2 regions of the Azoarcus olearius genome follow, and region 2 is predicted to be linked to the other one. Evidence: predicted binding sites of a transcription regulator. Region 2 holds the regulator's gene; the other holds the start of a gene.
What was found. Region 2 encodes HrcA, which represses chaperone genes, less so after heat shock. Its sites were predicted from a motif close to TNTTAGCACTCNNNGNCNNNGAGTGCTAANA; they were not measured.
Positions count from the first base shown of each region.

Region 1: the regulator HrcA is predicted to act here: its motif matches at 4,031-4,061, upstream of dqs_RS12280 (co-chaperone GroES).

Region 1 covers NZ_CP016210.1:2,665,170-2,672,222, reverse strand. The annotation lists gene dqs_RS12295 (NAD(P)H-binding protein) at 1-932, opposite strand, end outside; gene dqs_RS12290 (LysR family transcriptional regulator) at 1,029-1,925, shown strand; gene groL (chaperonin GroEL) at 1,998-3,641, opposite strand; gene dqs_RS12280 (co-chaperone GroES) at 3,695-3,982, opposite strand; gene dqs_RS12275 (hypothetical protein) at 4,441-5,124, shown strand; gene dqs_RS12270 (sulfate ABC transporter substrate-binding protein) at 5,180-6,190, shown strand; gene dqs_RS12265 (hybrid sensor histidine kinase/response regulator) at 6,443-7,053, shown strand, end outside.
Region 2 covers NZ_CP016210.1:2,959,514-2,966,566, reverse strand. The annotation lists gene hemH (ferrochelatase) at 1-1,041, opposite strand, end outside; gene hrcA (heat-inducible transcriptional repressor HrcA) at 1,088-2,116, opposite strand; gene dqs_RS13505 (NAD kinase) at 2,220-3,104, shown strand; gene recN (DNA repair protein RecN) at 3,142-4,809, shown strand; gene fur (ferric iron uptake transcriptional regulator) at 4,835-5,272, opposite strand; gene dqs_RS13490 (outer membrane protein assembly factor BamE) at 5,389-5,802, shown strand; gene dapB (4-hydroxy-tetrahydrodipicolinate reductase) at 5,840-6,649, shown strand; gene dqs_RS13480 (response regulator) at 6,659-7,053, shown strand, end outside.

The DNA of each region.
Region 1 (7,053 bases), 290 kb from region 2:
GCCTCGTCCAGCCCCGTGTGCGGTTCGTGGCCGAGCGTGCGGACCAGCTTGCTGTTGTCCAGCCGCAGCGCTTCGGTCCAGAGGTAGCGCATCTCCAGCATTTCCCGCACGAAGCGGGAGAAGGGCGCGGCGGCGTGGAGAAGCGGCCAGGGAAGGCGCCGTACCGGCAGGTCCGGGTTGCCGACTACGCGTCGGATCGCCTGCGACAGCCCGTGGCCGCTGAGCCAGTGCCCCTCGAAGTGGAACACCGCGAGACGGGGCAGCGAGGGTTCGATCGCCGCCAGGCGGGCCAGCGTTTCCGCGAGGTCGGGCAGATACGCCCAGGCGTGGCCGACATCCAGCCGGCCAGGGTAGGTGAGCGCCCGCAGTGCCGCGCCCGGCTTCACCATCGCGCCGAACCAGGAGCTGTCGGCGTGGGGGCCGAAGAAATCGCCCGCGCGCAGGATCAGCGACCGGACGTTGTAGCGGGATGCGTCCGCCAGGCGTTCCTCCATCTCTACCCGCACCGCGCCCTTGCGGGTGCGCGGATGCTGCGCGGAAATCTCGTCGATCACCGTGCCGGCGTCCGGTCCGTAGTTGTAGATGTTGCCGGGAAAGACGAGCCGCGCGCCGCTGTCGGAGGCCGCCTCGATCGACGCATCCAGCATGGGGAGGGCGAGTTCGCGCCAACGCTGGTAGCGCGGCGGATTGACCGCATGGACGATGATGGACGCGCCGCGTGCCGCATGACGCACGTCCTCCGGGCGCATTGCGTCACCCACCACCCACTCGACCAGACAGGCCATGCCAGGGTGTGCGGCGGCGCGGGCGGGGTCGCGGTGCAGGGCGCGGACCTGCCAGCCGTGGGCGAGCAAGGCCTTGATGGTGGCGAGGCCGAGCGAGCCGGTACCGCCGAGCACCAAGGCCATACGCGGATGAATACCTTGAGGCATCCTGATTTCTCGAGTGATTAAGGGACGCCGGCGAGCATATTGAGCGCGGGCTTACAATCCCAGACTCATCCTCACATGGCAGATATACGAAAACGTATGACGAAGGCCGATCCGAGTTGGGAGCTGTATCGCTCTTTCCTGGCGGTGATGCGCAGTGGCAGCCTGTCCGCCGCGGCGCGCGAGCTGTCGACCACCCAGCCGACCATCGGCCGTCACGTCGAGGCGCTGGAACAGGCGCTCGGCACCACGCTGTTCGTGCGCACGCCCAGCGGCCTGACGCCGAACGCGATCGCCAGCGGGCTGGTGCCGCATGCGGAGAACATGGAGATGGCCGCGGCCGCGCTGGTGCGTCTGGCCAGCGGCGGTGCGGACGATGTCGGCGGCGCGGTGCGTCTGGCCGCCAGCCATATCGTCGGCACCGAGTTGCTGCCCGACATCCTCACCGGCTTCCATCAGGCGCATCCGCGCATCGCCATCGAACTGGTGCTGAGCAGTGCCGCCAGCGACTTGCTGCGGGGCGAGGCCGACATCGCGGTGCGGATGTTCCGCCCGGTGCAGGATGCGCTGGTGGCGCGGCGGGTCGGCACCGGCCGCATCGGGCTTTTCGCCCACCGCCGCTACATCGAGCGCTACGGCCTGCCCGCGTCGCTGGCCGAACTGGAGCGCCACACGGTCATCGGCTTCGACCGCGACATGGCGTGGACGCGCGCCACCGCGTCCCTGAACGTCGAGATCACCCGCGAGATGTTCTCGTTGCGCTGCGATTCGGAGGTCGCCCAGCTCGCGGCGCTGCGTGCCGGCTTCGGTATCGGCGCCTGTCACGTCCATGTCGCGCGGCGGGATGCGGCGCTGGTGCAGGTGCTGACCGAGCACCTTCGTTTCGACATGGAGGTGTGGGTGACGATGCACCGCGACCTGCGCGGCGTGCGCCGGGTGGCGCTGATGTTCGAATACCTGGCCGCGGCGCTGGAGCGGCTCTACGCGCCGGGTTGATAGCGCGGCCCAAAAAAAATGCCCCGCGGGTGCGGGGCATTTCCTCCTTGGGCGACCGCTTTCGACGCGGCCTTAGAACTCCGGCGCGCCGAACCCGCCCGGGCCGCCGTGCGGCAGGCCAGCGGTGGCCGGCTTGTCGTCCGCCTGTTCGGCCACCAGCGCGTCGGTGGTGAGGATCAGCGCCGCGACCGAGGCGGCGTTCTGCAGTGCGGAGCGGGTGACCTTGGCGGGGTCCAGCACGCCCTGTTCCACCAGATCGCCGTACTGGCCGTTGGCGGCGTTGTAGCCGAAGTTGCCGCTGCCTTCGAGCACGCGGGCCACCACCACCGAGGCCTCGTCGCCGGCGTTGGCGACGATCTGGCGCAGCGGCTCTTCCACCGCGCGCAGCACGATCTTGATGCCGGCGTCCTGCTCGTGGTTGTCGCCCTTCAGGTCCTTGATCGCGGCACGGGCGCGCAGCAGGGCGACGCCGCCGCCGGGCACGATGCCTTCTTCCACCGCGGCGCGGGTGGCATGCAGCGCATCCTCGACGCGCGCCTTCTTCTCCTTCAGCTCCACTTCGGTGGCCGCGCCCACCTTGATGACGGCGACGCCGCCAGCCAGCTTGGCCTTGCGTTCCTGCAGCTTCTCGCGGTCGTAGTCGGAAGTGGCGGCGCCGATCAGGGCGTCGATGGAGGACACGCGCGCCTTGATCGCCTCGACACTGCCGGCGCCGTCGATCAGCGTGGTGTTCTCCTTTTGCACCTCGACGCGCTTGGCCTGGCCGAGGTCGGCCAGCGTGGCCTTTTCCAGGCTGAGGCCGACTTCCTCGGCGATCACCTGGCCGCCGGTGAGGATGGCGATGTCTTCCAGGATGGCCTTGCGGCGGTCGCCGAAGCCCGGCGCCTTCACCGCCACCACCTTGAGGATGCCGCGGATGGTGTTCACCACCAGGGTGGCGAGCGCTTCGCCGTCGACATCCTCGGCGACGACCAGCAGCGGGCGGCCGGCCTTGGCGACCTGCTCCAGCACCGGCAGCAGCTCGCGGATGTTGGAGATCTTCTTGTCGAACAGCAGGATGAAGGGGTTGTCGAGTTCGGCGACCTGCTTGTCCGGGTTGTTGATGAAGTAGGGCGACAGGTAGCCGCGGTCGAACTGCAGACCCTCGACCACGTCGAGTTCGTTATTCAGCGACTTGCCGTCCTCGACGGTGATGACGCCTTCCTTGCCCACCTTGTCGATGGCCTTGGCGATGATGTCGCCGATGTCGGCGTCCGAATTGGCGGAAATGGCGCCGACCTGGGCGATTTCCTTGCTGGTGGTGGTCGGCTTGGAGAGGGCCTTCAGCTCGTCGACGATGGCGGCCACCGCCTTGTCGATACCGCGCTTGAGGTCGGCCGGGTTGAAGCCGGCGGCGACGAACTTGAAGCCTTCGCGCACGATGGCCTGGGCCAGCACGGTGGCGGTGGTGGTGCCGTCACCGGCGTTGTCGGAGGTCTTGGAGGCGACTTCCTTCACCAGCTGCGCGCCGATGTTCTCGAACTTGTCCTTCAGCTCGATTTCCTTGGCGACCGAGACGCCGTCCTTGGTCACGGTGGGCGCGCCGAAGGAGCGCTCCAGCACCACGTTGCGGCCCTTGGGGCCGAGGGTCACCTTGACGGCGTTGGCGAGGATGTTGACGCCTTGCACGACCTTGGCGCGGGCGTCGTCACCGAAAAGCACTTGTTTGGCGGCCATGTATTGCTCCGTTGGCTGTGTGTTGGATGAGTTGAAGCGGCGGGGGCGGCGGCTTATTCGATGACGCCGAAAATGTCTTCTTCGCGCACGACGAGCACTTCTTCGCCGTCGATCTTCACCGCCTGGCCGGCGTACTTGCCGAACAGCACGCGATCGCCGGCCTTGAGCTGCGGCGCGCGCAGTTCGCCGTTGTCGAGGATCTTGCCGCGGCCGACGGCGATGACCTCGCCCTGGTCGGGCTTCTCGCCCGCGGAATCGGGAATGACGATGCCGCTGGCGGTGGTGCGTTCGGCTTCGAGGCGTTTGACGATGACGCGGTCGTGCAGGGGGCGGATAGCCATGGAAGTCTCCTGAAATGTCGATGACAGGGAGGGCGGCGCCCTCGTCGTCGTTGGCACTCTCTGCCGGTGAGTGCCAACGACGACGGGGCGGATCATGGCGCGGCCGGCGGCCGCGGCGTAGCGAATTATTTCGATTTGCGTAGATGCGTTTTTGATATCGCGCGCGGCGCCCGAAGGCGCTGTTGGCGGGCAAGCAGCGCGGCCCGCTGAACTGTTGCGCAGGCAGCAGACGGGCCCGCCCCGGCCTCCGGCGCAATGCCGGGAAAGAACGCCGGAGTCGGCAAATTAATCCTTTTGTTCAATGTCTTGGCGCTTCCGTCCCGTTACGGGCGGGCGATTCCCCCGGGGTGGTACGGCCCCTGCTAAAGGGCTGGCGGCGCGCCGTCCGGCGGTATGCGGTGCCGATCCGCGCGTCAGCTTCCCGCCTCGTCACGGGCACGCTAAACACGAGACCCTCTATGCATAAAGAAAGAACCATCGCGGCACTTTGCCTGTTGCTGTCGCCGCTGGCATTTGCCCAGCAGGCAGCCGATGCCAGCAAGCCGCTGCCGCCGGCGAGCTTCTTCGTCACCAGCGTCGGCACCGGCAAGGGCGCGGACTTCGGCGGCCTCGCCGGGGCGGATGCGCACTGCCAGAAACTGGCCGCCACCACCAGCGGCGCCGGCAAGACCTGGCGCGCCTACCTCAGCACCCAGGCCGCCAACGGCCAGCCGGCGATCAACGCGCGCGACCGCATCGGCAGCGGCCCCTGGCACAACGTCAAGGGCCAGGAGATCGCCAAGGATGTCGCTCACCTGCACGGCGATTCCCTCGAATCCGCGCGCCTGGGCAACAACCTCAGCCGCCGCACCGCGCTGACCGAGAAAGGCGACTTCGTGAAGGGCTCGGGTGATACGCCCAACGAGCACGACATCGTCACCGGCTCCCAGCCCGACGGCCGCGCCTTTGCCGACGCCGCCGACCGTACCTGCCGCAACTACACCAGTTCCGCCGAGGACGGCGCCGTCCAGGTCGGGCATTTCGACCGCACCGGCGGCGGCAACGTGTCGTGGAACTCCGCCCATGCCAGCCGCGGCTGTGGCCACGACAACCTGGTCAAGACCGGCGGCGCCGGGCTGCTGTACTGCTTCGCGGTCAATTGAGCGCGTTCGCCGCACCCGTTTTCATTCTTTCATCGCAGCACAACTGGAAAGCACCATGACCATCGATCACTTCCGTCGCAGTCTCATCGCCCTGGCGCTCGGCGCCGCCCTGGCCGGCAACGCGCTGGCCGAAACCACGCTGCTCAACGTCTCCTACGACCCCACGCGCGAGCTTTACCAGGAGTACAACACCGCCTTCGCCAAGTACTGGAAGGCCAAGGCCGGCGAAGATGTCGTCGTCAAGCAGTCGCACGGCGGCTCCGGCAAGCAGGCCCGCGCCGTCATCGACGGCCTGGACGCCGACGTGGTGACGCTGGCGCTGGCCGGTGATATCGACGCCATCACCGACAACGGCGGCGCGGTCGCGGCCGGCTGGCAGAAGAAGCTGCCGCTCAATGCCTCGCCCTACACCTCCACCATCGTGCTGCTGGTGCGCAAGGGCAACCCCAAGGGCATCAAGGACTGGAACGACCTGGTGAAGCCGGGTGTGGAAGTCGTGACCCCGAACCCCAAGACCTCCGGCGGCGCGCGCTGGAACTACCTGGCCGCGTGGGGCTACGCACTGAAGCAACCGGGCGGCACCGACGCCCGCGCGCGCGAGTTCGTCAAGAACATCTACGCCAACGTCAAGGTGCTGGATTCCGGCGCCCGCGGCTCCACCGTCACCTTCGTGGAACGCGGCATCGGCGACGTGCTGATCGCGTGGGAGAACGAAGCCTATCTGGCGCTGAAGGAATTCGGCGCGGACAAGTTCGAGATCATCACCCCGTCCATCTCCATCCTGGCCGAACCGCCGGTGGCGGTGGTCGACAAGGTGGTCGACAAGCGCGGCACCCGCAAGGTCGCTACCGAATACCTCAACTACCTGTATTCGAACGAAGGCCAGGAAATCGCCGCGAAGAACTACTACCGTCCGACCGACGCCAAGGTGGCGGCCAAGTACGCCAAGCAGTTCGGCAACCTGAACCTGTTCAAGATCGACGAGGTGTTCGGCGGCTGGGGCAAGGTGCAGAAGGCCCACTTCGACGACGGCGGCATCTTCGACCAGATCGCGACGATCAAGTAAGCCAGTCGAGCATTTCTCTGCAAGGGACGGCGGCGGGTCGGAAAGGACCGCCGCCGTTTTTCATTTCCTTTCAAAAAAAGCGGGCGACGGGTCAATCACGCCATTAAACCCGCGCAATACGGATCGGTTCGATCGCAGGTCGTCGCCGCACGGCGACAGTTTCGTTGCATTCCTGGTACGCCCAATCTGCATGATTGCCAGCGAGCATAAGCGGCGCGTAGCATCGGTCATCCAGAATGGAAGACCGTGGCGATGAACAGCTCGCAAACCGATTCGCTCCTGAAGGCGGAACTCCAGCAAGGGCGGGCCCTGCTTGCCAGTGTTGCGGCCACCACGGATGTGATGTTGGTGTACCTCGATCCCAGCTTCAATTTCGTTTGGGTGAATGAGGCTTACGCGCGCACTTGCCGGATGTCGCCAGGCGATATGGTCGGCAAGAACCATTTCGCGCTTTACCCGCATGCTGAAAATGAGGCGATCTTCCGGCAGGTCAGGGATAGCGGAAATCCGGTTTTCTACAAGGACAAGCCTTTCGAGTTTGCCGACCAGCAGGACCGCGGGACCACATACTGGGATTGGAGCCTTGCCGCCGACAAGGACAGCGACGGACGCGTCGTCGGCCTCGTATTCAGTCTGCGTGAAACCACCGGCTTTGTTCGGGCACGGCAGACCGTGCGGGAAACCGAAAACCTGCTGGCCACCTTCATTGAAAGCGTGCCCGCGGGCATCGCGATGTTCGACCGGGAGATGCGTTATCTCGCTGTCAGCCGCCGTTTTCTGCGGGACTACCATATCGACGACAAGGACGTCATCGGCCGTTGTCATTACGAGGTGTTTCCCGATGTGCCCGAACGCTGGAAAGC
Region 2 (7,053 bases):
GGCGTCGGTGGGCGGCGTGGCGGTCAGCCAGTTGCCGGCCTCGCTCCGCACGCGCCGTTCCAGCGCGTCGATCCAGTCCGGCCGTTCATTCAGGCACGGGATGTAGTGGAACTCGCGCCCTCCGGCACCGAGAAATGCGGCGCGGCATTCCATGGCGATCTCCTCCAGGGTTTCCAGGCAGTCTGCGACGAAACCCGGGCACATCACATCGACGCGGCCGACGCCGTCGCGCGCGAGGGCTTCGAGCGTGGGCTGGGTGTAGGGTTCCAGCCAGCGGGTGCGGCCAAAGCGGGACTGGAAGCTCACGATGACGCGTTCCGGCGCCAGCCCAAGGGACTCGGCCAGCAGGCGGGCGGTGCGGTGGCACTCGCAGTGGTAGGGGTCACCCCTTTCAAGGGTATAGCGCGGCAGCCCGTGAAAGCTCATCAACAGACGGTCGGGCTGGCCGTGCTGCGTCCAGTGCTCGCGGACGCTGGCCGCGAGCGCGCCGATGTAGCCGGGGTCGTCATGAAAGCTGCGCACGAAGCGCAACTCGGGCAGGTTGCGCCAGTGCTGCAGGCAGCGCGCCACTTCATCCATGACGCTGGCGGTGGTGCTCGCGGCGTATTGGGGATACATCGGAACGACGAGGATCCGGGTGCAGCCCGCTGCCCGCAGCGCGCCCAGCTTGTCGGCCACCGCAGGCGCGCCGTAGCGCATCGCCCAGTCCACCCGTACATCGTCGCGGCTGGCGAAGCGCGCCGCGATCAGTTCGGCCTGGCGGCGGGTATGAACCGCCAGCGGCGACCCTTCGTCGGTCCAGATGCTGGCGTACTTGGCGGCGGATTTTCTCGGGCGGGTGTTGAGAATCACCCCATTCAAAAGCGGCAGCCACACCGCGCGCGGGATTTCCACCACCCGCGGGTCGGACAGGAACTGCCGCAGGTAGGGGCGCAGCGCAGCCGCCGTTGGCGCAACCGGGGTGCCAAGGTTGACCAGCAGGATGCCGGTGCGCGCGGTGCTGCCGTGGCGATGCGGGGCTTCGGTCCAGAATCGGGCCATGGGATCTTCCGGGATTGGGTTGTCGGCCCGCGGCGCGGGCAGCGATTCAGTGATTGGACGACAGCGCGTTCGACAGCAGGCGCGCGGTGATGTCGACGATCGGGATGACTCTGTCGTACGCCATGCGCGTGGGGCCGATGACGCCGACCGAGCCGACGACCTCGCCGTCCACTTCATAACTGGAGGTGATGACGCTGCAGCCGTCGAGCGGCGCGAGTCCGGACTCACCGCCGATGAAGATCTGCACGCCCTGGGCGCGGTTGGAGAGGTCCAGCAGCTGCATCAGTCCGGTTTTCTGCTCGAACAGTTTGAAGAGTTCGCGCAGGCGCGACATGTTGGACGACAGGTCTTCGACTTCGAGCAGGTTGGTTTCGCCCGAGATGACGTAGTTGTTGCCGGTTTCGGCCGCCGCTTCGGTGCCGGCTTCGACCGTCGCGGTCATCAGCTCGCTCATGTCGCTGTGGAGCTGCTTCAGCTCGTCCTGGACGCGGGTGCGAATCTCGTCGAAGGACAGCCCGGCGAAATGTTCATTCAGGTGCTGCGCGGCATTGCTCAGTTCGACCGCGGAATACGCCCGCTTGGTGAGTAGGATGCGGTTCTGCACGTCCCCGGCCGCGGTGACGATGATCAGCAGGATGCGCGATTCGGACAGGCGGATGAATTCGATCTGTCGGATCCGCACCGCTTCCTTGCGCGGCGCCACCACGACGCCGGCGAACTGGGTGAGTTGCGACAGCAGGTGCGACGCGGAGCTGATCAGCCGCTGCGGCTGGTCGGGCAGCAACTGCCCCTGCAGTTCTTCCACCCTCACGCGGTCCATCGGATGCACGGTCAGCAGGGCGTCGACGAAGAAACGATAGCCGAGCGCCGTGGGCACGCGCCCCGCGGAGGTGTGCGGGCTGGCGATGAAGCCCATCTCTTCGAGATCGCTCATGACGTTGCGCACCGTCGCCGGGGATAGTTCCAGCCCGGAATAACGGGACAGCGCACGCGACCCGACCGGCTGGCCGTCCGCGATATAGCGTTCGATCAGCGTCTTGAGCAGGATCTGGGAGCGGGCGTCGAGCGGGTTCATGGCAGTAGGCAAGGATAGTGCCTGATTCTAGGGAAGAGCACAGGCTGCTGCCAAGCGTCAGTGCGCGCCAAGCCGATACATGAATGTGGTTTAATCCGCGCCCATGAGTGCGCACTTTCGCAGCGTTGCCCTGATCGGAAAATACCAGAGCGCCGATGTCGCAGAATCCGTGTTCGCGATCGCGAATCACCTGCGGCAGCGGGGGCTCGTTGTGTGGATCGAACAGGGTACGGCAAGTTCCATTGGCGGTGCGGCCGACTTCACGGTCGCCAGCTACGAGGAAATCGGCTTACGCGCCGAGCTGGCGGTGGTGATCGGCGGCGATGGCACGATGCTCAATGCCGCGCGGCGGTTGGCAGAACACCAGGTGCCGCTGGTCGGTGTCAATCTCGGCCGGCTCGGCTTCCTCACCGACGTCGCGCGCAGTGATGCCCTGCAGCGTCTGGAAGAGATCGTGGACGGCCGTTACAGCGAAGAGTCCCGCTTCATGCTCGACGCCGAGGTGCTGCGCAGCGGCGAGCGCGTATTCCAGACCCTCGCGCTGAACGATGTCGTGGTGAATAAGGGCGACCTTGGCCGCATGATCGAGTTCGACCTGTCGATCGACGGCGAATTCGTCTATACGCAGCGCTCGGACGGCATGATCATTTCGACGCCCACCGGCTCTACCGCCTACGCGTTGTCGGCCAACGGTCCCATCCTTCATCCCGGCGTGGGCGGCATCGCGTTGGTGCCGCTGTGTCCGCACGCACTGACCGCGCGCCCGGTCACCTTGCCCGACACCTGCCGCATCGAAATCCGGCTGCTGCCGCCTCACGACGCCAGCATCCACTTCGACGGCCAGGCGCGCTTCGACGCACGCGCGGGCGACTGCGTGCGCCTCGGGCGCTCGCCACTCGCGGTGCGGCTGCTGCATCCCGAGGGTTACAACTACTACGCGATGCTGCGCGAAAAGCTGCACTGGAGCGCTGTTCCCCGCCACAACTGACCGGCCCCTCGCGCCGGGCTTCTGCCGAATCCAACCTATGCTCCGCCGCCTGACCATCCGCGACTTCGTCATCGTCGACCGCCTGGAACTCGAATTCGGCCCGGGTTTCGGCGCCCTCACCGGCGAAACCGGCGCGGGCAAATCCATCCTGCTCGACGCGCTCGGGCTGGCGCTCGGGGCGCGTACCGACAGCGCCGTGGTACGCCGCGGGCGCGACAAGGCCGACATCGCCGCCGAGTTCGATCCCCCGCGCGAACCGGCCGCCCTGGCGGCCTTCAGCGCTTGGCTGGCCGAGCAGGAGCTGGCGGCGGACGACGACACCGTGATCCTGCGTCGTGTCGTCGATGCCGGCGGGCGCAGCCGCGCGTGGATCAACGGCACCCCGGTCACCCTGGCGCAACTGCGCGACGCGGGCGAATGGCTGGCGGACATCCACGGCCAGCACGCCCACCACGCCCTGCTGCGCAGCGACGCCCAACGCGTCCTGCTCGACACCCACGCCGGAGCCACCGCGCTGGCGGCGGAAGTCGCTGCCAGCCATCGGGAATGGCAGCAGGTGGTCGCGCTGCGTCGTTCGGCCGAACAGGATTCCGCTGCCTCCGCGCGCGAGCGCGAGTTGCTGTCGTGGCAGCTGAAGGAGCTTGACGACCTGGCGTTCGACGCCGCGGAGTGGAGCGAACTGAACGCCGAACACGGTCGGCTCGCCCATGCCGCGAGCCTGATGCAGGGCGCGGATGAAACCCTGGCTGCACTGGGCGAGGGCGACTACGCGGTGTGCGCGCTGCTCAGCCAGCTCGAAGCGAGAATCGGGACGCTGACGGAGGTGGATGCGGGCCTCGCCGATGTGCGCGAGCTGCTGTCCTCGGCGGCCATCCAGGCCGACGAGGCGCTGCACGCCTTGCGCCGCTACCGCGAGCGGCTCGACCTCGATCCGCAGCGTCTCGGGCAGGTCGAGCAGCGCATCGGCACTGTCACCGACGTCGCCCGCAAATACCGCGTTGCCCCGGAAGACCTCCCCGCGTTGGCCGACGAGTGGCGCGCGCGCAACGAAACCCTTGCTGCCCAGGCCGATCCGGTACGGCTGGCCGAGGCCGAGGCCGAGGCCCGCCGCGCCTACGATGCCGCGGCGCAGCGCCTCAGCGCGGCGCGTCGTCCCGCCGCGGCCGCGCTGTCGCAGGAGATCACCACCGCCATGCAGACGCTGGCGATGGAAGGAGGGCGCTTCGAAGTCGCGCTGGTGCCGGGCGAGCCCGCGGCGCATGGCCTGGAGCAGGTGGAGTTCCGGGTTGCCGCGAACGCGGGGCAGGAACTGCGCAGCATGGCCAAGGTGGCCTCGGGCGGCGAACTCTCGCGCATCGGCCTCGCCATCCAGGTGATGACGAGCCGCGACTCGGCGACCCCGACGCTGATCTTCGACGAAGTGGACGTGGGCATCGGCGGCCGCGTCGCGGAGATTGTCGGCACCTTGCTGAAGCGCCTGGGCAGCGACCGCCAGGTGTTGTGCGTGACCCACCTGCCTCAGGTGGCCGCCTGCGCCGACTGGCAGTGGCGCATCGCCAAGGCAGAGCGTGACGGCGAAACCCTGAGCGACGTGCGTCCGCTCGACGCGCACGCCCGCATCGAGGAAATCGCGCGCATGCTGGGCGGCGTCAACATCACCGCCACCACGCGGCAGCACGCCGCGGAGATGCTGGGGCTGGGGTAAGGCCTGCGCCGCCGCCGGGCGGCGCTCAGTGCTCGCCGTGGCGGTTGGGGCAGTCCTTGCGCAGGCAGTCGGCGTACAGGTACAGCGCGTGTTCCTTTACGGCAAAGCCGCGCGCTTCGGCGATCGCGTTCTGGCGCTTTTCGATTTCGGGGTCGAAGAACTCTTCGACCTTGCCACATTGCAGGCAGACGAGGTGGTCGTGGTGGCCGCCCTGGTTGAGTTCGAAAACCGCCTTGCCGGATTCGAAGTAATGCCGCTCCAGCAGGCCGGCCTGCTCGAACTGGGTAAGGACGCGATAAACCGTGGCCAGGCCGATGTCCATGCCTTCGCCCATCAGCAGGCGATAGACGTCTTCTGCCGTGAGGTGGCGCTGGTCGGAAGTCTGGAAGAGGTCGAGGATCTTGAGGCGCGGATAGGTCGCCTTGAGGCCGATGCTCTTGAGGTTCTTGGAGTTCTCGGACATGTTCGTCCTGTGGGGAGAGAATGCAGGCGCTGCCGCGGTACGGCCCTATGTTATATTTTTTGCCCTTTACTGAGAACCAGCGCCGCTTTCGGCGGTGCATTACCGCGAAACTCCCCATGCGTTCCTTGCTCATCCCCGCGTTCGTCGCTGCCAGCATGCTGGCCGGCTGCTCCATTGGCACGATCGCGCAGAAGGTCGATCCCTACCGGATCGACATCCGCCAGGGCAACTATGTCGATCAGGCCATGGTGTCCCAGCTGAAACGCGGCATGAGCCGTGAGCAGGTCCGCTTCGTGCTCGGCACGCCGCTGGTGGTCGATATCTTCCGCAGCAACCGCTGGGACTACGTCTACCGCTTCAAGCCGGGCAATGGCGAACCGGAACAGCGCGTGTTCTCGGTGTTCTTCGTCGATGACAAGCTGGACCACGTCGAGGGCGACATCCTCGCCGGCGACCCGCAGGAGGCCGCTGCCAGCCAGCAGGCCAACCGCAGCCGCGTGGTTGAAGTGCCCGCGGAAAGCAAGAAGTGACGTGGGCGGCCCAGGCCGCTCCAATCAGGAACAAGACATGACGACACCTGTACGTGTAGCAATCGCAGGCGCTTCCGGCCGCATGGGCCGCATGCTCATCGAGGCCGCGCTGAAGGACGAGGAGGTCGTGCTGGCCGCCGCGTTCGACCGCGCCGGCTCGCCCTTCATCGGTCGCGATGCCGGCGAATTCGCCGGCGTGGCGAGCGGCGTCGCGATCACCGACGACGTGCACGCCGCGGTGGCCGCCGCCGACTGCGTGATCGACTTCACCCGCCCCGAAGGCACGCTGGCGCACCTTGCCGTCGCGCGCGAGCTGGGCAAGGCGATGGTGATCGGCACCACCGGTTTCGAGGCCGCCGGCAAGGCCGCGATCGCCGACGCCGCGCAGGCCATTCCGGTGGTGTTCGCCCCCAACATGGCGGTCGGCGTCAATGCGGTGTTCCGCCTGCTGGAGGTTGCCGCGCGCATCCTCGACGAAGGTTACGACGTCGAGGTGATCGAAGCGCACCACCGCTTCAAGGTCGATGCACCGTCCGGTACCGCGCTGCGCATGGGCGAAGTGGTGGCGCGCGAACTCGGGCGCGACCTCGAAACCTGCGCCATCTATGGCCGTGAAGGCGTCACCGGCGAACGCAAGGCGGAGACGATCGGGTTCTCCACCATCCGCGGCGGCGACGTCGTCGGCGACCACACGGTGCTGTTCGCCGGCATCGGTGAGCGCATCGAGATCACCCACAAGTCGGGTAGCCGCATGCCGTATGCGCTGGGCTCGATGCGGGCCGCGCGTTTCCTGCGCGGGCGCAGCAACGGCCTGTTCGACATGCAGGACGTACTCGGCCTGCGCTAGGTCGCCACGATGAGCGCCGGGCCCGCGACACCCGAAGGGGATGACCAGCGGACGGCGCCCGCCGCCGACGCCGCGTCGCTGCGGCGTGAACTCCAGATCACCCGTGAGCATCTGCACCTCGCCCTGCTCGGCGAGGGCGGTGGCGTGTGGGCGTGGCAGCTGGATAGCGACGAACTGCAGCTGGACGAGGGCGCGTGGCGCTGGCTGGGTTATCCGCCCGGCAGCGTCGGGCCGCATCCCGCCGACTGGTTGCCGCTGCTGCGCAGCGAAGACGCCGACACCCTGCACGCCCGCCTGGCCGCCCATCTGCGCGGCGAAACGCCGCAGCTGGATTGCGAGTTCGGCCTGCGCGCGGCGGACGGCAACTGGCGCTGGGTGCAGGTGCTGGGACAGGCCAAGGAGCG